3 regions of the Pseudoroseomonas sp. WGS1072 genome follow, and region 2 is predicted to be linked to each of the others. Evidence: predicted binding sites of a transcription regulator. Region 2 holds the regulator's gene; each other region holds the start of a gene.
What was found. Region 2 encodes LexA, which represses DNA repair genes until DNA is damaged. Its sites were predicted from a motif close to TGTTCTANNTANGTTC; they were not measured.
Positions count from the first base shown of each region.

Region 1 (7,799 bases), 180 kb from region 2:
CGGCAGGGGACGCCCCAGGAGCGCCGACAACTCGTCCCGGTTGGGCTTGACCAGACAGGGCCGCTCCGGCAGGGCCGCCTCGAAGGCCGGCCCGCTGCTGTCCAGCACCACCCGGGCACCGCCGGCGACCAGATGGCGCGTCACCCGCGCCAGCGCCTCCGCGGAGAGGCCGGGCGGCAGGCTGCCCGACAGCACGGCCAGGGAGGGAGGCGGCGACAGGCGGGTCAGCAGGGCGTCCAGGTCCCGTTCCGAGACCCGGGGACCGGGCGGGTTGATGTCCGTCACTTCCCCCCGTTCCGTCTCCACCACCTTCACGTTGATCCGGCAGCGGCCCGCCACCGGCTGGAAGGCGGGCGTGACGCCCCGTGGCGACAGGAAGGCCTCGAAGGCAGGGCTGTCCGCCTCCCCCAGCAGCCCCGTGGCGAGGGAGGCCTCGCCCAGCAGCGCCAGCATGACGGAGACATTGACCCCCTTCCCCGCCGGCCGCAGCTCGGCGGCGCCAGCCCTGTTGACGGTGCCCACCTCCAGGCGCGGCAGCGGTATGGTGAGATCCAGCGCCGGATTGAGAGTGATGGTGGCGATGTCAGCCGGCATGACCCAGCTCCTGCAGGCCCGGCAGGGCCCGCACCTCGGCGGCGCTGCCGCAGGCCAGCGCGGCGCGCGCCACCGCCTCGGCCTGATCCATGGTCAGGGCGCGGATCTGCGCCTTCAGGGCGGCGACATTGGGGATCGAGACCGACAGTTCGTCGACGCCGAGGCCGAGCAGGATGGGTGCCGCCATCGGGTCCGCCGCCATGTTGCCGCAGACCCCGACCCAGCGGCCACGGGCGTGCGCCGCCCGGACCGTCATGTCGATCAGCCGCAGCACGGCCGGGTCCAGCGCGTCGGAACGCTTGCCGAGGGTGGGGTGCAGACGGTCGACCGCCAGGGTGTACTGCGTCAGGTCATTGGTACCGATGGAGAAGAAATCCGCCTCGCGCGCCAGCTGGTCGGCCATCACCGCGGCCGAAGGCACCTCGACCATGATGCCGATCTCGACCGGGGGAGCGCCAAGCCCGGCACGCTCCGCCTCGATGGCGCGGCGCGCGGCGCGCAGATCCTCGAGCCCATCGACCATGGGCAGCATGATGCGCAGATCGCCATATTGCGCCGCTCGCAGCGCCGCGCGGATCTGGCTGCGGAACAGGTCTGGCTCGGCCAGTGACAGCCGCAGGCCGCGCAGGCCCAGGAAGGGATTGGCCTCGGCCGGGTGGTGCACGAAGCGCAGCGGCTTGTCGCCGCCGGCATCCAGGGTCCGAAGCACGACCGGCAGGCCGCCGAAGCCCTCCGCCAGCCGGCGGTAGATATCGAACTGCTCCTCCTCGCCCGGCGGCTCCGACCGGTCGTCGAAGAGGAACTCGCTGCGGACCAGGCCGCTGCCCTCGGCGCCGGCCGCGACGGCCTCGGCCGCCTCCTCAGGGCGCCGCACATTGGCTGCCACCTCGATCCGGCGGCCATCCCGCGTCACCGCGGGGCGGAAGGCCGCCTGCCGGGCAGCGGCGGCCCGGTCGCGGCCGCGCGCCATGGCGGCCTCGGCCCGGGCCAGCGCCGCCGCGTCGGGATCGGGGTGCAGCCGGCCGCGGTCGCCATCCAGCACCACCGGCGTCCCATCGGCGAGATCCAGCACGCCGGCCCCCGCGGCGACGACCGCCGGAATGCCCAGCGCCCGCGCCAGGATGGCGGTGTGCGCCGTGGGCCCTCCCGCCGCCGTCACCAGCCCGACCACACGGGCGGGGTCCAGATTGGCGGTCTCGGACGGCGTCAGGTCCTCGGCCACCACCACGGCCTTCTCAGGCAGGGTCGCCACCACCTCCTGTCCGCCCACCAGATGGCGCAGCACGCGGCGCGAGACATCCTTCAGGTCGACCGCGCGCGCGGCGAGAAGCTCATCCCCGAGGCCGGCCAGCGCCGTGGCCCGCGCCTCCGTCGCGCCCTGCCAGGCGGCGGGGGCCGAGGCGCCCTTGCCGATGGCGGCCCGCGCCTCGGCCAGGATCTCCGGATCCTCGAGGAACTCCTCATGCGCGGCGAAGATGGCCGCGTGCTTGTCGCCGATCCGGCTGCTCATCTCGGTCGCCATCGACTTCAGCTCGGCACGGGAGGCTTCCAGCGCCGCCTCCAGCGCCGCCTCCTCGGCCACGGCATCGCTGGCCGTCGTGGCGAAGCCCGCCGATTCCGAGCGGAAGCGGTACAGCACGCCGATGGCGATGCCAGGGCTGGCGGGCAGGCCGGCGATCGCGCCTGCCTCCAGGGGCTCCGCGGATACCTGAGGCGCCCTGTCGATATCCGGCGGCGCGGGCGCGGTGGTCTCGGCATCCCCCAGCTGATCGGCGAAGCCCCGCGTCAGCGCCTTCAGTGCCTCCTCCGCATCCGGCCCCGCCACCGAAAGCGTCAGGGCCGCGCCGGGACCGGCGCCCAGCTGCAGGATCGCGATCATGCTCTTCGCGTCGGCGCTGCGCTCGCCGTGCCGCAGCCGGATGTCCGAGCGGAATCCCTTGGCAAGCTGCGCCAGGACCTTGGCGGGGCGCGCATGCATGCCGGCCGCGGCGGGCGCCTGGACGGCGGCCGTCAGGCCCTGTCCGTCGCCCTCCGACGCGGCGGCCACCGCCGGCAGCGGCGCCTCGGGGTCGAGGGCGGCCAGGATCTCCGCCGGATCCGTGGTCAGCGCCAGGCGGGAGGCTAGTTCCGGCTCGCCCAGGACGTCCGTCAACCGGCGCAGCACCGCGATATGCTCATCGCCCTGCGCCGCGATGGCGACGACGAGGCGCGCCACATCCTCGCCGTTCCAGCGCACGCCGCCGGGAACCTGAAGCACCGCGATGCCCGTGCTGGAGATCAGGCCGCGATCGGCCCGCTGCCCATGGGGAATGGCGATACCATTGCCGAGGAAGGTGTCCGCTTCCTCCTCGCGCCGCATCATGCTGTCTGAATAGGCGGGTTTTATGGAACCCGTCTCGACCAGAAGTTGCGCGGCCTGTCGGATGGCGTCCTCCTTGCCGGAAGGATGGGCTGCCAGTCGAATGCGGTCGGCGGAGAGTATCACGAGCCTGCGTTCCTGTCCTTCAGCGGGACACAAAGCGACGGCCCGCCGAAGCGAGCCGTCCCATGCCGAGAGCAGGACATATCATGCCGACCCGGCGGGGCTGCCAAGCGCCCCCGAGCCGAATTCTGCGTGTGCTCAGAACGGAATATCGTCGTCCAGATCGCTGCCGCCGCCCTTGGGCGTGTCCCACCCGCCCCGCTGCGGGCGGGGCGACGCCGCACCGCCGGAACGCTCGCCGCCCGACCGGCCGCCGAAGCCGCCCGACCGCTCCCCGCCCTCGGACGGGGCACCGCCCTCGCCGCCACCGCGACCGTCCAGCAGGGTCAGCTCACCGCCGAAGTTGCGCAGCACGACCTCGGTCGAATAGCGGTCCTGGCCGCCCTGGTCCTGCCACTTCCGGGTTTCGAGCTTGCCCTCGATATAGACCTTGCTGCCTTTGCGCAGATACTTCTCGGCGACCTCGCCGATGCGCTCGTTGAAGATCGCCACCGAGTGCCATTCGGTGCGCTCCTGGCGGTTCCCCTCGCGGTCCTTATATGTGTCCGTGGTGGCGAGGCGCAGATTCACCACGCGCCCGCCGTTCTGGAAGTTCCGCACCTCCGGGTCCCTACCGAGATTGCCGATCAGGATCACCTTGTTGACGCTGCCGGCCATGCTGCCCGGTCCTTCATACGCTGCGGCCCCGCCGGCCGGCCGGACCTCCATCCTGGAGGCCAGGCCATGGCCCGGAAGCCCGGTTTCACGACTCTGCGCGCCGCCCTGGGGCGCGCCCCAGGGCAACCCACCCCGGGGCAACCTAACGGGCGAGCCTGTCCGCCGCCACCCGCCGCATCACACTTGTCTGCGGTGACGGAATGCCTCTTTCCGCCGCACCGTGATGCTGGCACAACCCGAACGTGAACACAATGCGAACGCTTGTGCGCAGGAGCCTGAGTTGAAAAAGCTGTCGAACCTGCCCGCCGCCCGGCGGAACCCCGCCCAGGCCGCCGGGCAGCACGACGAGATCCGGATCCGGGGCGCACGCCAGCACAATCTGAAGGATGTCGATCTTGATATCCCCAAGCACACGCTGACGGTCATCACCGGCCTCTCCGGCTCCGGCAAATCCTCCCTCGCCTTCGATACCATCTACGCGGAGGGGCAGAGGCGCTATGTCGAGAGCCTCTCGGCCTATGCCCGCCAGTTCCTGCAACTGATGCAGAAGCCCGACGTGGATTCGATCGAGGGCCTCTCCCCCGCCATCTCGATCGAGCAGAAGACCACCAGCCACAATCCGCGCTCGACCGTCGGCACGGTCACCGAGATCCATGACTACATGCGCCTGCTCTGGGCCAGGGCGGGCATTCCCTACTCCCCGGCCACCGGCCTGCCCATCGAGGCACAGACGGTCAGCCAGATGGTGGACCGCGTCCTCGCCATGCCGGAGGGAACCCGCCTCCTGCTGCTGGCTCCCGTGGTGCGCGGCAAGAAGGGAGAGTTCCGGAAGGAGCTGGCCGAGTATCAGCGGCGCGGTTTCGAGCGGGTGAAGATCAACGGCACCCTGATGCGGATCGAGGACGCGCCCTCGCTCGACAAGCGCCGGAAGCATGACATCGAGGTCGTGGTGGACCGCGTGGTCGTCGGCAATGACGGCCTGGCGCAGCGTCTGGCGGATTCCTTCGAGACGGCACTGGGCCTGGCCGATGGCGTCGCCTATGCGGAGAATGCCGATGGCGGCGAGCGCACGGTGTTCAGCAGCCGCTACGCCTGCCCCGTCTCCGGCTTCACCCTGGAGGAGATCGAGCCGCGCCTCTTCTCCTTCAACTCGCCGCAGGGCGCCTGCCCGGTCTGTGACGGCCTCGGCACCGAGAGCTTCTTCGACCCCGCCCTCGTCGTGCCCGATGACACGCGCAGCCTGGCCGATGGCGCGGTGGCCGCCTGGGCCGGCAACAGCGCGCCCTACTACGACCAGACCCTGGACAGCCTGGCGCGGCACCTGAAGGTCAGGATGTCGGTTCCCTGGGGGGAGCTTCCGGAGCAGGCGCGGAACGCCATCCTGCAGGGCACCGGCAACGAGGCGGTGACGCTGCGCTACAAGGACGGGCTGCGCGCCTACGAGGTGAAGAAGCCCTTCGAGGGCGTCCTGCCCAATCTCGCCCGCCGCCTGCGCGAGACGGACAATCCCTGGGTCCGGGAGGATCTGTCCCGCTATCAGGCCGAGCAGCCCTGCCATGCCTGCCAGGGTGCCCGGCTGAAGCCCGAGGCGCTGTCGGTCAAGGTGGCCGGGCTGCATATCGCCCAGGCCAGCGAGTTGTCGATCCGCAAGGCCCTGCCCTGGTTCGAGGGGGTGGAGGCGACGCTGACACCGCAGCGGGCCGAGATCGCCCGCCGCATTCTCAAGGAGATCATCGAGCGCTTGCGCTTCCTGCTGGATGTCGGGCTGGACTACCTCTCCCTCGCCCGCGCCTCCGCCACCCTCTCCGGCGGCGAGAGCCAGCGCATCCGCCTCGCCAGCCAGATCGGCTCGGGCCTGACCGGCGTGCTCTATGTGCTGGACGAGCCTTCCATCGGCCTGCACCAGCGCGACAACGAGCGGCTGCTCGGCACGCTTCGCCGGCTGCGCGACCTCGGCAACACCGTGCTCGTGGTCGAGCATGACGAGGATGCCATCCGCACCGCCGACCACCTCATCGACATCGGCCCCGCCGCCGGCGCCGGCGGCGGCCGCGTCATCGCCCAGGGCACGCCGGAGGAGGTGGCCGCCAACCGCGACAGCATCACCGGCGACTACCTCTCGGGCCGCCGCACCATTGCCGTGCCGGAGAAGCGCCGCGCGCCGGACGAGAAGCGGATGCTTCGTGTCGTCGGCGCCACCGGCAACAACCTGCGCGGCCTGACCGCCGGCCTGCCGCTCGGCACCTTCACCTGCGTGACGGGTGTCTCCGGCGGCGGCAAGTCCACCTTCGTCATCGAGACGCTCTACAAGGCGGTCGCCCGCCGGCTGATGGGCGCGGGCACCGTACCGGCGCCGCACGAGCGGATCGAGGGGCTGGAGCATCTCGACAAGATCATCGACATCGACCAGTCGCCGATCGGCCGCACCCCGCGCTCCAACCCGGCCACCTATACGGGCCTCTTCGCGCCGATCCGCGACTGGTTCGCGGAACTGCCCGACAGCCGGGCGCGCGGCTACAAGCCGGGCCGCTTCAGCTTCAACGTCAAGGGCGGCCGCTGCGAGGCCTGCCAGGGCGATGGCGTGCTGAAGATCGAGATGCACTTCCTTCCGGATGTCTACGTCACCTGCGACACCTGCAAAGGCAAGCGCTACAACCGCGAGACGCTGGAGGTGAAGTTCCGCGGCAAGTCCATCGCGGACGTGCTGGAGATGACGGTGGACGAGGCGCTGGAGTTCTTCTCGGCCGTCCCCGCCATCCGCGAGAAGCTGCGCGTGCTGCGCGAGGTCGGCCTGGGCTATATCCATCTCGGCCAGCAGGCGACGACCCTCTCCGGCGGCGAGGCGCAGCGCATCAAGCTGTCCAAGGAACTCTCCCGCCGCGCCACCGGCCGCACCCTCTACATCCTCGACGAGCCCACCACGGGCCTCCATTTCGAGGATGTCCGCAAGCTGCTGGAGGTGCTCCACCAGTTGGTGGACCAGGGCAACACGGTGGTGGTGATCGAACACAATCTGGAGGTCATCAAGACCGCGGACTGGATTCTCGACCTGGGTCCGGAAGGCGGCGATGGCGGCGGCCAGATCGTTGCCGAGGGCACGCCGGAGGAGGTGGCGGCCATTGCCGCCAGCCATACCGGCCGCTTCCTCGCGCCGCTGTTGCCAGCGCGGCCCTCCAGGCGGCGCAAGCGGGCCTGACGGTAAAGGGCGGTCCCACCGAACCGCCCTTTACCGATCAGCGCAGGCTGAAGACGATCGGCACCGTCATCGGCTGCGGCGCCGTGCCCATCTCCGGCGGGAAGGGCGGCAGCCGCACCCGCTGGATCAGCTCGGCGACCTCCTGGTCCAGATCCGCGTCGCCGCTGCTGCCGGTGATGCGCCAAGCGATCACGCTGCCATCCGGCGCCATGGTGAAGGTCAACATCACCCGCCCCTCGATCCGCCGCAGGCGCGCCCGGTTCGGATAGCGCTTGGCGCGGTTGAGGGCGCCGACGATCCTGTCCGTATAGCTCGCCGGCGGTCCGGCGGCCCGGCGCGCCGTGCTGGCCGGCGCGCCACCCGATTGCGGGGCGGCCGTCACCGGCGCCGGCGGGGCCTCGGTGCGCTGCGGTGCCGTCGGCTGCGGCGCGACCGGCCTCTCGCGCGGCGGAGTTGGCCGGGGGACCGGCCGCGGCGGCGGTGCGGGCTGGGGCGGCGGCGGGGGTTGCGGGGGTGGCGGCGGTGGGACCTCGGTCTCCAGGATCGGCGCGGTCTCCGGCTCCGGCGGCTGCACGATGTCCGGCGGCGTGGCCTCCACCACCTCCGGCTCCGCCACCGGTTCCGGCGGCGGCGGCTCGGCCACCGCCATCTCGGGCGCGACCACGCTCTCGACCGGGGGCGGTTCGACCGCCTGGGCCGTGGCCTCGGCGGCCACCATCTCGGTCGGCTCCGTGACCTCGGCCGGCGTGTCCGTGGCACTTTCCGGTATGGCCGGGGCCGCGATCATCTCCAGCGGCACGACCGCCGGAGGCGGTTCATGCTTCGGCAGGCCGAACATCAGGAAGGCCACGGCGCCGCCGTGCAGAAGGG
Region 1 covers NZ_JBMPSU010000001.1:3,441,294-3,449,092, forward strand. The annotation lists gene pfkB (1-phosphofructokinase) at 1-594, opposite strand, end outside; gene ptsP (phosphoenolpyruvate--protein phosphotransferase) at 584-3,079, opposite strand; gene ssb (single-stranded DNA-binding protein) at 3,215-3,733, opposite strand; gene uvrA (excinuclease ABC subunit UvrA) at 4,014-6,929, shown strand; gene ACF3NH_RS16165 (energy transducer TonB) at 6,967-7,799, opposite strand, start outside.
Region 1: the regulator LexA is predicted to act here: its motif matches at 3,978-3,993, upstream of uvrA (excinuclease ABC subunit UvrA).

Region 2 (7,799 bases):
GCTCGACGAGGCCGCCGACGCCAGGCCGGAACTGCCGCCCGAGGCCATCCGCTACGAAGGGCCCGAGCGCCTGCGGATCCGCGGCCGGCCGATCGCCCTCAAGCGCGCTCTCGCCAATCTTGTCGGAAATGCGCTGAACTACGGAGCGACGGCTTGCATCCGGCTTGAGGCGCCAAGTGAGACCGGAACCCTCCATCTCCGCGTCGAGGACGAGGGGCCCGGCATTCCGCCCGAATCGCTGGAGGCGGTGTTCCAGCCGTTCCGCCGGTTGGAGGTGAGCCGGAACCGGGAGACCGGTGGCACAGGCCTCGGCCTGCCCATCGCGCGCAATATCCTCCGCGCCCACGGCGGCGACGTGGTGCTCAGCAACCGCGCCACGGGCGGCATCACCGCCCTGGTGACATTGCCGGCCTGACACTCTAGGGAAGGGGCGGGAAGGGCAGTACCCGAGGCTTGGTCATGTGGTCGGCAATGCCCGGCGCACGATGATAATCCTTCTGCCAACCCTTCGCCCGCTCGGGGCTGCCTTCCTCGTGAAGCGCCTCGTTGAAGGCGCGGCGGCCCTGCCGCCATCCTCGATGAGCCGCCTCCAGCGCGGCGTCCTCGGTGATGGGGCGGCTTTGCGGCTGGTGCCGGCCGATCAGCCCACGATCGAGCGGGAAGAAGAAGCAGATCGCCTCACCGGCCTCGAAGCGGATGACATGGTCAGGCCGGGTGAAACGCCAGTTCATGGTGAAGGTCATCGGTGCCCAGTCGGTCTCGACCAGCCCCGACAATGGCATGATGCCATCCTTCGGGCTGTTTGGAGGCCCCGACACCCAGAGGCCGATCCCAGGCTCCGTGCGCAGCAGGGCATCGATGGGAAAGGTGAGGATGCCCGAACCGAAATGGCTCATCGGCCGGATGGCGCCACCGCCCAGCGGGCGAATGACGATGTCGGTCTTGCGGCTTCCGCCATTCCACCACGCCTCGAAGGCCGTGTCGCCGATGACCTCCCAGCCATGGGCATTGGCCACGGTCATGGGCAGGCAGCGGTAGGCGAAGCCATTCGGGGTCTCGTCCATCCAGCCCCGCCGGGCGGAGGCGGGGCGCAGGCCCGGGAGGGCGGGGCCTGTCTGGTAGGCGATGAGCCTGCGGGGCATCTCGTTCACGGACATGCCCGCAGGATGGATCGCCCCGGCTTAAGATCCGGTATCCCTGTGCCGTCTCAGCCCTCGTCGCCCGCCGCCGCCAGCATGCGGGAGACGGATTCCGCGCGGCCCAGCGCGAGGAGCACCGCGTCGATGGGCGGAGACTGCGTGCTGCCGGTCAGCGCCGCGCGCAGCGGCTGCGCCACGGCGCCGAGCTTGAGGCCCTTCACCTCGGCATAGTCCCGCAGCCACTTGTCCAGGTCGGCGCGCTCCCAGGGCGCATCGGTGAGGAAGATCGCGAGATCCTTCAGCCGCGCCTTCGCCTCGTCGGTCAGCAATGCCGCGGCCTTGGCTTCCATCGTCAGCGGCTGGCTGGCGACGGCGAAGGCCGCCATGTCGGCCGCCTCGACCAGGGTGCGGGCGCGCGGGAGGATATCGGGCATCAGCAGGCGGACGCGCTCGGCGCCTTCGGTGCCGAAGCTGATCGAGGGCCGGTGCGCGAGGATCTCCAGCACCTTGCCGGCCACGGCCCCGGCGTCCATCTGCCGCAGATACTGGGCGTTCAGATGCGTCAGCTTGGCATAGTCCATCCGGCTCGGCGCGCGGCCGACATCCTTCAGGTCGAAGAGCGCGATGGCCCGTTCCCGGGGCACGAACTCCTCGTCGCCATGGCCCCATCCCAGGCGCAGCAGGTAGTTGCAGACCGCCTCCGGCAGGAAGCCCTGATCCCGGAACTCCAGCGCCCCCACGGCGCCATGCCGCTTGGACAGCTTGGCGCCATCGGCGCCATGGATCAGCGGAATATGGGCGAAGTGCGGCCGGCGCCAGCCCATGGCGTCATAGACCATGACCTGGCGGAAGGTATTGGTCAGGTGGTCGTCACCCCGGATGACATGGGTGATGTCCATGTCATGGTCGTCGACGACGACGGCGTGCAGATAGGTCGGCGTTCCGTCGGAGCGCAGGATGATCATGTCATCCAGCTCGCTGTTCTGCACCCGGACCTCGCCCTGGACCAGGTCCTGGATCACCGTCTCGCCCTCGCGCGGCGCCTTGACGCGAATGACGGGCCGGACGCCGGCCGGCGCCTCGGCCGGGTCGCGGTCGCGCCAGCGGCCATCATAGCGAGGCGGGCGGCCCTCGGCGGCGGCCTTCTCCCGCATCTGCGCCAGCTCCTCCGGCGTGCAGAAGCACTGATAGGCCTTGCCGGCCGCCAGCAGCATGCGCGCCACCTCGGCATGCCGGGCTTCCCGCGCGGTCTGCATCACGGGAGGCTCGTCGGGCTGCAGGCCCAGCCAGTCCAGGCTCTCCAGGATCTGCCGGACGGCCTCCGGGGTGGAGCGCTGACGATCCGTGTCCTCGATGCGCAAGAGGTACTGGCCGCCGTGATGGCGGGCAAAGAGGAAGTTGAAGAGAGCGGTGCGGGCTCCCCCGATGTGCAGATACCCGGTCGGGGAAGGGGCGAAACGGGTGCGTACGGTCATGGCTCGGTCAATTCCTTCAGGCCGTCCTTCTAGCACCGCCGCCTTCCGCTGTAGAGTGCGCGCCATGGTTGAAGAATGGCGCTAGATCTTAATCCCGAAATCCTGCCCGGCCCGGACTCCGATCGGCTCCGGCCAGGCCTGCTCGCGCGCGGGATGAACATGCTCGCCGTCATCCTTCAGCAGGAGTGGCGCGCCTTCCCCCTCTGGCTGCCGGTGGGCATGGGGGCCGGTATCGTCGGCTATTTCGCGCGGTCCACGGAGCCCGCGCGGGCCGTTCTCCTGCTGCCGCCCCTTGTGGCGCTTCTCCTGCTTGCCCTCCGGCGGCATCCGGCCTGGGCATGGCCCGCCGCCCTGGGTCTCATGATCACCACGGGCTATGCCGTCCCGGCCTGGCACGCCAGCGCGCTTCCGGCGCCCCTCACGCTCCCCGGCAGGGCGGTCATCGTCACGGGCAGTGTCGAGACCGTGCAGACCCTGCCGCAAGGACTTCGTATCACCCTCTCCGGCGTGATGCTGGATGAAGGGCCAGGGACCCTGCCGCGCGACATCCGCCTGCGGCTGCGGAAGGACGATCCCCTCCACCCCTCCCCAGGGGACCGGCTGCGGGTGCGGGCCCTGCTGCGCGCCCCTTCCGCCCCCGCCTATCCGGGGGCCTGGGACTTCCAGCGCGACGCCTACTTCTCGGGCCTGGGCGGCTCGGGCTTCGCCATCGGTTCGGCGGAGCGGCTGCAGGAGGCGGATCGGGCACCGGTCTTCGCCACCCTGCGGGCCAGCATGGAGCAGCGGGTGGCCACCGCCTTGCCGGGGTCCGTGGGCGCCATCGCGGCGGCCCTGATCACGGGAGGACAGAGCGCCATCGCACCGGATGCCATGGCGGCGATGCGGGACTCCGGTCTGGCCCATCTGCTGTCGGTGTCGGGCCTGCACATCGCCATTGTGATGGGGCTGGGATTCGGCGTGGCCCGCTGTGCCATCGCGTTCTGGCCCTGGCTCGCGCTGCGCCATGACGGCAGGCTGCTGGCGGCGCCGGCCGCCCTCCTGCTGGGCCTGGGCTATCTGGCCCTGACGGGGTTCCAGGTTCCGATGCAGCGCAGCTTCGCCTCGGCGGCCCTGATGACGCTGGCCGTCCTGCTGGGCCGCCGCGTCTTCTCCATGCGGGCCCTGGCGCTCGGGGCCGTGGCGGTGATGCTGATCCAGCCGGCGGCCGTGCTGGGCCCCTCCTTCCAGATGAGCTTCGCCGCGGTCATGGCCCTGGTCGCGGGTGCGGAAGCGACGGCCGGCTGGATGACCCGCTGGCGACGCAGCGCCGAATGGTGGCGACGACCCCTTCTGATTCTCATGGGCTCGGTGCTGACCTCGGTTCTGGCGACGCTGGCCACGCTGCCCTTCGGCCTGTTCCATTTCGGCCGCATCCAGCTCTATGGCGTCGTCGCCAACATGCTCGCCGTGCCGGTGACCTCCTTTCTCATCATGCCCGCCGCCCTGGCCGCGGCCGCGCTGATGCCGCTGCATCTCGAAAGCTGGCCGCTGGCGGTGATGGGATGGGGCGTGGAGGTCGTGCTGTGGGTCGCGCGCACGGTCGCCAGCTGGCCAGGCGCGGCTCTCCTGGCCCGCCCCATGCCGGCCTGGGCCCTGGCCCTGACGAGTTTCGGCATGATCTGGTTGTGCCTGTGGCGGAGCGGCTGGCGCTGCCTTGGCCTTCCGCTGATCGCCACCGGCCTGTGCGCTTCCTTCTGGACCGCGCCGCCGGACGTGCTGGTTTCCGCCGATGCCCGCCTCATCGCCTTTCGTACCGATGGAGCCGTCGTCCTGCACCGTGCCAGCGGGGCGTCGAATTTCATCCGTGACAGCTGGCTTCGGGGCTGGGGAGAGGACGAAGCCGAGCCCTATTCCGACAAAACCGCCGGTGATGACGCGCTCCTGCCATGCGCCGGCCTGATCTGCCGGTTTCAGCCGCGGGAAGGAAGCAGGGCGGCGTTGCTGCTGAAGCCGGCCCGGACCCGCCGTGGCGAGACGGCGCCGCCGGTGACAGCCGCTCCGGCTTGCGGCCAGGAGGCGGCCGTACTGATCTCCCCCGAGCCCATCCGGGGCCGCTGCGAGGGCATTCCGGTCGTCGACCGCTTCAGCGTCTGGCGCAACGGATCGCACGCCATCTGGCTGGAGCCTGGTGGAGCGCGCATCCTCTCGGACCGTGAATGGCGCGGCGACCGCCCCTGGGTTCCCAGGCCGCCTCGCCCGGCCTGGGAACGGCGCCAGGAGAACAAGCCCCTGGGCGTCAGTAGCGCCGAAGCAGACCGATCAGGCGCCCCTGGACCTTGACCCGGTCGGGTCCGAAGATACGGGTCTCGTAGCGCGGATTGGCGGCTTCGAGCGCGATCGAGTTGCCCTTGCGCCGGAGCCGCTTCAACGTCACCTCGGCGTCGTCGACCAGGGCCACCACGATGGATCCGCTATCGGCCGTCTCGTCACGGCGGATGATGACCGTGTCGCCATCCAGGATGCCGGCCCCCTCCATCGAATCACCAGCGACCTCCAGAGCATAGTGCTCGCCGTTCCCGAGCAGGGCGGTGGGCACCTCGACACTGGTCCCCTGGTCGCGCAGGGCCTCGATCGGCTGGCCGGCGGCGATGCGGCCATAGAGTGGCAGGTGCACCGCGGCCGCGTCAGGGGCGCGCGGGACGCCGGGCAGATTAGAGGCGAAATTGCCGCGGATGACATTGGGTGAGAAGGCCGGGGGCGAGAAGGCCGGGCGCGGCGCCTCCGCCCGCGCCGCAGCGGGTTCGGCCGCCATGCGCGGTCCAGCCATCGCGCTCTCGGGAAGGCGAATGACCTCAAGGGCACGCGCGCGGTGGGCGCGCCGCCGCAGGAAGCCACGTTCCTCCAGGGCCGTGATCAGGCGGTGGATCCCCGATTTGGAGCGCAGCTTGAGGGCCTCCTTCATCTCCTCGAAAGAGGGAGAGAAGCCGGTGTCCCGGAGATGCCGGTCGATGAACATCAGCAACTCGTGCTGCTTGCGCGTCAGCATAGGGCGGCTCCCGGAACCAGTGGGGCGGCAGCGAACAAAGCGCGACCGTCCACGATGTTCTACGAAAGTTCCGCATTCGCGGTCAACGGGCAAATGCCCTGAAATCCGAGGCTTGGCTGAATTTCTGAAGGAGCCGCGCAGTTGCCCGGCTCAGATCCCGAACTCGTCCAGCACCAGCACCTCGACCATCGCGCCGGCTTGCAGGGCCGGCGCATGCGGCGGGCGCCGCAGCAGGCCGCCGGAGGCGGAGAGGGTTCGCAGCATGGAACTGTCCTGCCGCGATGCCGCCCGCGCGATCAACCGGCCTTCCCCGTCGCGGGACAGATCCGCGCGCATATAGTCCTCGCGCCGGTCATTCGCGGGAAGGTCGCCCGCCAGCATGGCCATCCGGAAGGGAGGGGCGGCCGCCGGCAGGCCGGACAGGACCATCGTCGCCGGCCACAGGAACAGCAGCGCGCAGACAATGGCCGAGACCGGATTTCCCGGAAGCCCCAGCAGCGGCGTGCCCGCCAGATGGCCCCAGATGAGCGGCTTGCCTGGCCGCATGGCGATCTTCCAGAAGTCGAGGCGGAAGCCGTGGGGCTCCAGGGCGGGCTGGATCAGGTCATGCTCGCCGACGCTGGCTCCCCCGGTGGTGACCAGGATGTCGCAAACCCTGGCGGCATCGACAGCCGCCCGGCCGATGGCCTCGCGATCATCCCCGGCGATGGGCAGGATCAGCGGTGCTCCACCGCCGGCGCGGACCAGCGCGGCGAGGGCATGGGCATTGGATGAGACAATCCCACCCGCCGGCACCGGCTCGCCCGGCAGCACGATCTCGTCTCCCGTCGCCAGGATGGCGATGCGCGGTGCCCGATGCACCGTGAGCCAGGCGTGATTCGATGCCGCCGCGAGTCCGATATCCCGCGCGGAAAGGCGACGGCCGGGCGTCAGGAGGACATCGCCGGTGCGGAAATCCAGCCCCGCCTCGCGAATCCACCGGCCCTTCCGGGGCGCTTCGCGCATCCGCACCTGGCCGTCCAGGACCTCCGCATCCTCCTGCAACAGGATGGTATCGGCGCCGGGGGGCAGCAGACCGCCGGTGAAGATGCGGATCGCCTCGCCGGGTCCGATCCTGCCCTGATAGGGATGCCCGGCCGGCGCCGCGCCGATCACCCGCAGCACGCCGCCGTCCCGCGCATCCGCGGCCCGCAGGGCGTAGCCGTCCATGGCGGAGACATCGGCCGGCGGCTGGGTCAGCCGGGCGATGACCGCCGCCGCCAGCACGCGGCCCCAGCCCTCGGCCAGCGCCACCGTTTCCGCACCCGTCGGCCGCAGGCCGGCCAGGATGCGGCCCCGCGCCTCCTCGACCGAGATCACGGCGCGGCCTCCCAGCGCCCCGACCGGCCGCCTTCCTTTCGCAGCAGGCCGATGCCCTCGATGGTCATGCCCCGGTCGATCGCCTTGCACATGTCATAGACCGTAAGGGCCGCGACGCTCACCGCCGTCAGCGCCTCCATCTCCACGCCCGTCGGGCCGGTGGTCTTGACCTCCGCCTCGATCAGCAGGCTCGTCTCGCCCTCGGGCCGCAAGTCGATCCGCACCGAGGACAGGGCCAGCGGGTGGCAGAGGGGGATCAGGTCGGCCGTCCGCTTTGCGGCCATGATCCCGGCCAGACGGGCCACGCCCAGCACGTCGCCCTTGCTCATCCTGCCCGCGCCGATGGCGGCCAGGGTCTCGGCGGCCATCCGGACGCAGCCGCGCGCGAGAGCGATCCGCACGGTGTCGGGCTTGCCGAGACATCGACCATGACGGCCCGGCCCTCCTGGTCGAAATGGGTCAGGGCGGGCGGGGGCAGCATCAGGCCTGGACCATGGCACGGGCGGCCGCGGCGACATCCGCCTGGCGCAGCAGATGCTCGCCCACCAGAATGCAGCGGGCACCCGCCGCCGCCATGCGGCGGACATCCGCGGCGTCGCGCAGCCCGCTCTCGGCGACCGGGATGCGGTCGGGCGGGATCAGCGGAACCAGCTCCTCCGCCGTTGCCAGATCAGTCTTCAGGCTGCGCAGATTCCGGTTGTTCACGCCGATCAGCTGGGTGCGGAGGCCAAGCGCCCGTTCCAGCTCGTGGCGGTCGTGCACCTCGGCGAGAACCGCCATGTCCAGGCTGCGCGCCGCGTC
Region 2 covers NZ_JBMPSU010000001.1:3,261,643-3,269,441, forward strand. The annotation lists gene ACF3NH_RS15310 (ATP-binding protein) at 1-415, shown strand, start outside; gene ACF3NH_RS15315 (DUF6065 family protein) at 420-1,142, opposite strand; gene gltX (glutamate--tRNA ligase) at 1,208-2,614, opposite strand; gene ACF3NH_RS15325 (ComEC/Rec2 family competence protein) at 2,774-4,933, shown strand; gene lexA (transcriptional repressor LexA) at 4,890-5,639, opposite strand; gene ACF3NH_RS15335 (molybdopterin molybdotransferase MoeA) at 5,790-6,998, opposite strand; partial or broken gene moaC (cyclic pyranopterin monophosphate synthase MoaC) at 6,995-7,476, opposite strand; gene trpC (indole-3-glycerol phosphate synthase TrpC) at 7,479-7,799, opposite strand, start outside.

Region 3 (7,799 bases), 2.1 Mb from region 2:
GGACCGGGCCGTCTGCGTCCTGCGCGACGTCACCGAGCGGCACCGGCTGGACGAGATGAAGAGCGAGTTCGTCTCCACCGTCAGCCACGAGCTGCGCACGCCGCTGACCTCGATCCGCGCCTCCCTCGGCCTGGTGCTGGGCGGCGTGGCCGGCGACCTGCCGGAGGAGATGCGCGAGCTGCTGGAGATCGCGCACAGCAACTCCGAGCGCCTCGTGATGCTGGTGAACGACATCCTGGATATCGAGAAGATCGAGGCCGGGCGCCTGGAGTTCCGCCGCGAGCGCGTCTCCGCCCGGGCGCTGCTGCACCAGGCGGTGGAAGCCAACCGCGCCTATGCCGAGCAGTTCCGCGTCCGCCTCGAGGAGACCGATGACGGCGGCGCCGACGCGATGGTCTTCGCCGATGCCCAGCGCATCCAGCAGGTGCTGGCCAACCTGCTTTCCAACGCCGCCAAGTTCTCGCCGGAGGGCAGCAGGGTCGAGGCCTCGCTGCTGGTCGATGCCGGCAACGTCACCTTCCGCGTGCGCGACCACGGCAAGGGCGTGCCGAGGGAATTCCGCCCGCGCATCTTCCAGCGCTTCGCTCAGGCGGATTCGAGCGACGTGCGGCGCAAGGGCGGCACCGGTCTCGGCCTGTCGATCAGCCGCTCCATCGTCGAGCACCACGCCGGCAGCATCGGCTTCGAGGATGCCGAGGGGGGCGGCACCCGCTTCCACTTCACCCTCCCCCGTCTCGCCGCCCCGGAACAGGCGCCACCCCCCGCCCGCGGGCCAGGCGAGCGCCGCCGCGTGCTGATCGTCGAGGACGACGCCGACGTCGCCCGCCTGTTGCAGATGCTGCTGGACCGCCATGGCTGGGACAGCCGGATCGCGCACAGCGCCGCCGAGACCTTCGCGGCGCTGGACGCGGACCGCTTCGACGCCCTGACCCTCGACCTCATGCTGCCGGACGAGGATGGCTTCTCCCTGCTGCGGCGCCTGCGCGCCCGCGAGGACGGGCGGGCCCTGCCGGTCGTGGTGGTGTCCGCCGTCGCCTCCCAGGCGGTCGATCGGGCAGGCGGCCCGGCGCAGGACACGCTGCACGGCGATGCCATGGGCGTGGTGGACTGGCTGGAGAAGCCGATCGACCAGGACCGGCTGCGCCACGCCCTGCGGCACGCCATGCAGGCCGGCAGCTCCCGCATCCTGCATGTCGAGGACGACCAGGACATCCGCCGCGTCGTCTCCGCCGTCATGGGCGACGCGGCCGAGATGGTGCCGGCGCGCAGTCTGGCCGAGGCGCGCGCGAGGCTGGCCGGGGAGGGCGGCTTCGCCCTGGTGATCATCGACCTCGAACTGCCGGATGGTCCCGGCCTCGCGCTGATGCAGGACCTCCGCGCCTTGCGCCACCCGCCGCCGGTGCTGATCTTCTCCGCCAGCGACGCCGATGCCGAGGCCAGCCGCAGCGTCACCGCCACGCTGGTCAAGAGCCGTACCGGGAACCGCGAGTTGCACGACACCATCCGACACCTGATCGAACGCCCCTCCCCCGCCCCGGCGCCGGACGATTCCTCCCACGCGCCGGCGGGCGATTCCTCCCACGCCCTGGCGGGCGATTCTTCCCACGCCCTGGCGGGCGATGACCGAACGGACAGGCGGCCATGAGCGGGGCGGCGCTGCAGCGGATCCTCTACGTCGAGGACGATCCGGACGTGCGGAAGGTGACCGGCCTGGCGCTGAAGGCGCTCGGCCGCTTCACCATCGAGCCCTGTGCCTCCGGTCAGGAGGCTCTGGACCGCGCCGCGGCCTTCGCGCCGCAGCTGCTGCTGCTCGACGTGATGATGCCGGGCATGGACGGCCCGACCACCCTGCAGCGCCTGCGGGAGCTGCCGGGCCTGGCCGATGCGCCGGCGATCTTCATGACCGCCAAGGTGCAGCCGCAGGAGGTTCGGCGCTACCGCGACCTCGGCGGGCTCGACGTCATCTCCAAGCCCTTCGATCCCATGACGCTGTCGGATCAGGTGCGGCGGATCTGGGAGGGGCGGCATGGCTGAGCGCGCCGGCGGGATGCCGGCCTCCGAGATGCCGGCGGGCGAGGCCGAGCTGCGCGACGCGCTGCGCCGGCTGCGCGCCGATGCCGTGCAGCGCCTGGGCGAGCGGGTGCAGGAACTGGCCCGGGCCTGGGAGCAGGATGTCCGCCCCCCCCTCCTGGCGGGGCAGGCGTCCATGGGGGCCCCGGGGGAGGCCCTGGGGGAAACCCTGGGGGAGGCCCCGGGGGAGACCCTGCTGGAGGCCCTCGGCGAACTGGCCGGCGCGGCGCATCGCCTGTCCGGCTCGGGGGGAACCTTCGGCTTCCCCGCCATCTCCGCCGCCGCCGCGCCGCTGGAGCTGATCCTGCTCGGCCTGCGCGACGACCCCGCCCCGCGGCCCGGCCATCTGCTCCAGGCGGAACAGCTCATCGCCGCCCTCCGCGCCGCCTGGGAGGCGGGGCCGCAGGGCGAGATGACGGAGGCGGCGGAGGGCGGCGCGCATCATCCCGTCGAGACGGCGGAGCCGATCTTCCTCTTCGCCACGCCGCGCAACCAGGCGCTGCTCTCCGCCGTCATCACCAGCCTGGGCTACAGCATCGAGCGGGTCGGGGGGGAGCCCTCGGCGCTGCAGCGCCCCCCCGGCCGGCGCCATTGCGCCGCCGTGGTGGATGACGAGCTCGAGGCCCCGCTGGAGGTCTGCCAGACCCTGGCCGGGCATTGCCCGGTGGTGCTGCTGACCGGCGACATCGGCTTCCCGGCCCGCCTCGCCGCCGCCCGCGCGGGCGTCGATGCCGTGGTGGCCAAGCCGCTCGAGGTCAACGAGCTGGCCGACTGGCTCGACCACTTCGCCGGCCACCGCTCCGATCCGGGCTTCTCGATCCTGATCGTCGACGATGACCGCCTGCTGGCCGAGACCTATGCCCTCGCCCTGCGCCGCGCCGGCATGCAGGTCGCCACCGTGGCCGACCCCTCGCAGGTGATCGAGGCGATCGCCGCCACCGGCCCGGACCTGATCCTGATGGACATGCAGATGCCGGAGACCGACGGCATCGAGCTGGCGCGCGTGATCCGCCAGACCCGGCGGCACCTCTCCCTGCCGATCCTCTTCCTCTCCGCCGAGCAGGACCAGCAGCGGCAGATGCTGGCCCGGCGCCTCGGCGGCGATGACTTCATCCCCAAGCCGGTGGACCTCGACCGCCTGGTCTCGCAGGTGCGGATGCGGGCCGAGCGCGCGCGGGCGCTGCGCGCGGTGATGGAGACCGACAGCCTGACCGGCCTGCTCAACCATGCCCGCTTCAAGGAGCGCGTGGCGCTGGAACTGGCGCGCGCCGAGCGGCACGGCAGCCCCCTCAGCCTCGCCATCCTCGACCTCGACCACTTCAAGAGCGTCAACGACCGCTTCGGCCACCTGGTGGGAGACCGGGTGATCCGCGCCCTCTCGCGCGCCCTGCAGAAGCGGCTGCGGCGCACGGACGTGATCGGCCGCTACGGGGGCGAGGAGTTCGCCGTGCTGCTGCCGAACACGCGCCCGGAAGCGGCCCTGGCGGCGATCGACGGCATCCGCGCCCGCTTCGCCGAGGCGCCCTTCGAGGCCGCCGGGGGCTGCTTCACCGCGAGCTTCAGCGCGGGCATCGCCGGCGCCGATGGTGGCGCGCAGCCCGAGGCGATGATATCGGCGGCCGATGCCGCGCTCTACGCGGCCAAGCGTGCCGGCCGCAACCGGGTGATGCTGGCCGGCGACTGACCCGCAGCCGAAAGGGCACCGCCATGCCGATCGACGAATCGCTCCGCTTCCTGCCCGTCTCCATCGCGGTCCTCACCGTCTCGGACACGCGCGACATGGCAGAGGACCGCTCCGGCGCCCTGCTGGCCGGGCGCATCGAGGCGGCGGGACATCGCCTGCATTCGCGGCGGATCGTCCGTGACGACACGCCGGCGATCGAGGCCGTGCTGCGCGGCTGGATCGCCGATCCGGAGGTCGATGTCGGCATCACCACCGGCGGCACCGGCATCACCGGCCGCGACGTGACGCCGGAGGCCTTCGAGCGGGTGCTGGAGAAGCGGATCGAGGGCTTCGGCGAGCTGTTCCGCATGTTGAGCTACCAGAAGATCGGCACCTCGACGATGCAGTCCCGCGCCATCGGCGGCGTCGCCGGCGGCACCTATCTCTTCGCCCTGCCCGGCTCCTCCGGCGCGGTGAAGGACGGCTGGGACGACATCCTGCGCTTCCAGCTCGATGCCCGGCACCGGCCCTGCAACCTGGTCGAGCTGATGCCGCGGCTGCAGGAGCATCTGCGCTGAGGCTCAGAACAGGGCCAGCTGCCGCGCCTCGGCCGGCGTGCCGCCGGGACCCGGCGGCGGGCTGAACTGGCCGCAATCCAGCGCGCCGCGCGCCTCGCCCCGGGCCGTGAGCCCGAGGCGGCGCGCCGCGACGCGGAACCGGTTGGCCAGCATCTCGGCATAGGGTCCGGACCCCGACATGCGCTGGGCGAAGTCGCTGTCATAGACCCGGCCGCCCCGCGTCTGCCGCACCAGGGCCAGCACCCGCTCGGCCCGGTCCGGCATGTGCTCGCGCAGCCAGTCCTCGAACAGCCCGGCGATCTCCAGCGGCAGGCGCAGCAGCGTATAGGCGGCGCGCGTGGCACCGGAGGCGGCCGACCGCTCGAGGATGCGCTCCAGCTCCATGTCGTTCACCGCCGGGATCATCGGCGCGGCGAGGACGGCGGTGGGCACGCCGGCGGCGGTCAGTTGCCGGATCGCCTCCAGCCGCCGCCCCGGCGCCGCCGCGCGCGGCTCCAGGATGCGCGCCAGGGCAGGATCGAGCGTGGTGACGGAGAGGCAGACGCGCACCAGGTTGCGCGCCGCCAGCCGCTCCAGGATGTCGAGGTCGCGCAGCACGCCGGCCGACTTGGTGACGATGGTGACGGGATGGCCGAAGCGCTCCAGCACCTCCAGCACGCCGCGCGTCAGCTTCAGCTGGCGCTCCACCAGCTGGTAGGGATCGGTGTTGGAGCCCAGCGCCAGCGGGCGCGGCACATAGCCGGGCCGGCGCAGCTCCTTCTCCAGCAGCGCCGCCACCTCCGGCTTGAACAGCAGCCGCGTCTCGAAATCCAGGCCGGGCGAGAGGCCGAGATAGGCATGGCTCGGCCGGGCGTAGCAGTAGATGCAGCCGTGCTCGCAGCCGCGATAGGGGTTCACCGCGCGGTCGAAGCCGATGTCGGGCGAATTGTTCCAGGCGATGGCGCTGCGGGCCGCGTCCCGCGTCAGGGTGGTGGCCAGCGGGGGCAGGTCGGCGAAGCTCTCCTCCAGCGTCTGCCAGCCGTCGTCGAACGCCTCGGTGGCCAGGCGCTCGAAGCGCACCGCCGGGTTCCGCGTCGCCCCGCGGCCCTTGCGCGCGCCTTCCAGCAAGGGAGAGGCGGTGGCGCGGATGCTGCCCTCCGGCATCGTCAGTTCCCTTTCCGTTCGGCCGGACTCTGTGGCCGATTCGCCGTCGCCGTCAAGAACACTTCATGAACGGAACCCCCGGGCCGCCATGGCCCCTGCCATCCCGGGGCAATCCGGTGTTGGATGGCGGCCTCGGAAAGGGCGCCGCCGGAATGCGGCGGCGGAACAGCAAGGGGAGCAGACGATGAAGCGCAGGACCACTCTCTTCGGCCTGGCGGGCGCCGCCGCCGCCTCCAGCGGCTGGACCACGGCCAGAGCCGAATCGGCGGCGGAGTATCCCTCGCGGCCCGTGCGCGTCATCGTCCCCTATGCCGCCGGCGGCGGCACCGACATCTGGGGCCGCATTGCCACCACGGCGATGGCGGCGGATCTGGGGCAGCCCTTCGTGGTGGAGAACCGCGGCGGCGCCTCCGGCATGATCGGCACCGAGGCGGCGGCCCGCGCCCCGGCGGATGGCTACAACCTGCTGTACACGATCACCACCCATGTCCAGGCCCCCGTGGTGCTGCGCCGCTGGAGCTATGACCCGATCAAGGATTTCATGCCGATCGGGCGGCTGGGCACCACCTCGCTGGCGCTGGTGACGCGGTCGGAAACCCCGGCCAACACGCTGGAGGAATTCGTCGCCTGGGCGAAGGGCAAGCGGATGGGCTACGGCTCCTACGCCCAGGGTTCGATCGGCCACGCCTTCGGGCTGATGTTCAACCAGACCGCCGGCCTCGGCATGGAGCATGTCTCCTACCGGGGCGAGGCGCCCATGGCGATGGACATCCTGAACGGGCAGATCGCCTTCGGCTTCCACAGCCCGAGCGTGGTCGGCGGTCACCTCAAGGCGGGACGCATGAAGGCCCTGGCCTGCAGCGGCGAGCGGCGCATCCCCTCCCTGCCCCAGGTGCCCACCATGCTGGAGCTGGGCTACCCGAAGGAATTCGGCTCCGCCTCCTTCAACGGCCTGCTGGCGCCGGCGGCCGTGCCCCAGCCGATCCTGGACAAGCTCGCCGCTTCCTTCCGCAAGGCGGCGCAGGACCCCGATCTGCAGCGCCGGCTGATCGAGATCGACGTGGTGCCGGACTATCTCGGGCCGCAGGAGTTCCGGGCCTACATGGCGGCCTATCTGGAGGACTGGAAGCAGGTGACGGAGCGGCTCAACCTCTACGCCGAGAGCTGAGGCGGATCGGCTGCATCCCCGGCGGCGGCGCCGCGTTCTCCTGACCGGATCAGGCACAAGGGAGATCCCGCCATGACGGATGCCAGCGCGATCAGGGAACACATGGAGGTCATCGGCGCCGATGGCGTCCATGTCGGCACGGTGGACCGTGTCGAGGGCGAGCGCATCAAGCTCACCAAGCAGGACAGTGGCGAGGGCTCGCACAAGGGCCACCACCACTTCATCTCCCTCGGCCTGGTGGCGGAGGTCGAGGGCAACCAGGTCCGGCTCTCCGCCAATGGCGATGTGGCGGTGACCTTCGAGGAAGAGGCCTGACGGGGAAGAGGCCTGACGCGCCTCAGCCGGGGTGGCGCCGCACCAGCAGCGTCATCCCCTCCACGCCCACCACGGCCACGGGCTGCCCGGCCGCGAGGCCGGTGCCCTGCGCCGGCCAGTCGGAATCCCCGACGCGAACGCGCTCCGGCGTGAGCATCACGCCCTGGCGCCCGACCAGGCCGGCCGCCGGCGTGTTCAGCGCCCGGTCCGGCCGCGCCCGGCGGGGGCGCAGGAAGCGCAGCGAGAGGCCGATGCCGAGGGCGAGCAACAGGACATAGGCCAGCAGGGACCCGACGGGGCCAGGCGCCGCCAGCAGCACCAGCAGGCCGGTGCCCACCGCCGCCGCCCCGATCCAGATCAGGAAGGCGCCGGGCAGCAGCAACTCGGCCGCCATCGCCAGCAGGCCGAGGCCGGTCCAGACCTGCCAGGAGGGCATCAGCCCCGCCCTCCGGCCTGGGGCACGGAGCCCTGCGGGGAAGGCGGCGGCGCGGCGGCGCCGTTGCGGAACATCTCCATCGCGCCGGTGATGCCGCCCGCGATTGCCGCGGCCTCCATCGGCACCACCACCAGCTTGGCCGAGCGGCTGGCGGCAAGCTCCCCGAAGGCGCGGATGTAGCGCTCGGCAATGAAGTAGTTCAACGCGGCTTCGCCGCCGCCCCGCGCCGCCGCGGCGACCACGCGCGTGGCCTCCGCCTCGGCCTGGGCCAGCCGCTCGCGCGCCTCGGCATCGCGCCGCGCCGCCTCCAGCCGGCCCTCCGCCTCCAGCACCTGCGCCGCCTTGTCGCCCTCGGCGCGGGCGATCGCCGCCTCGCGCTCGCCCTGGGCCCGGGCCACCATGGCGCGGCGCTCGCGCTCGGCCGTC
Region 3 covers NZ_JBMPSU010000001.1:1,183,900-1,191,698, forward strand. The annotation lists gene ACF3NH_RS05625 (ATP-binding response regulator) at 1-1,645, shown strand, start outside; gene ACF3NH_RS05630 (response regulator) at 1,642-2,034, shown strand; gene ACF3NH_RS05635 (diguanylate cyclase) at 2,027-3,754, shown strand; gene moaB (molybdenum cofactor biosynthesis protein B) at 3,778-4,311, shown strand; gene ACF3NH_RS05645 (PA0069 family radical SAM protein) at 4,315-5,454, opposite strand; gene ACF3NH_RS05650 (Bug family tripartite tricarboxylate transporter substrate binding protein) at 5,639-6,622, shown strand; gene ACF3NH_RS05655 (DUF2171 domain-containing protein) at 6,695-6,937, shown strand; gene ACF3NH_RS05660 (NfeD family protein) at 6,960-7,373, opposite strand; gene ACF3NH_RS05665 (SPFH domain-containing protein) at 7,373-7,799, opposite strand, start outside.
Region 3: the regulator LexA is predicted to act here: its motif matches at 5,511-5,526, upstream of ACF3NH_RS05645 (PA0069 family radical SAM protein).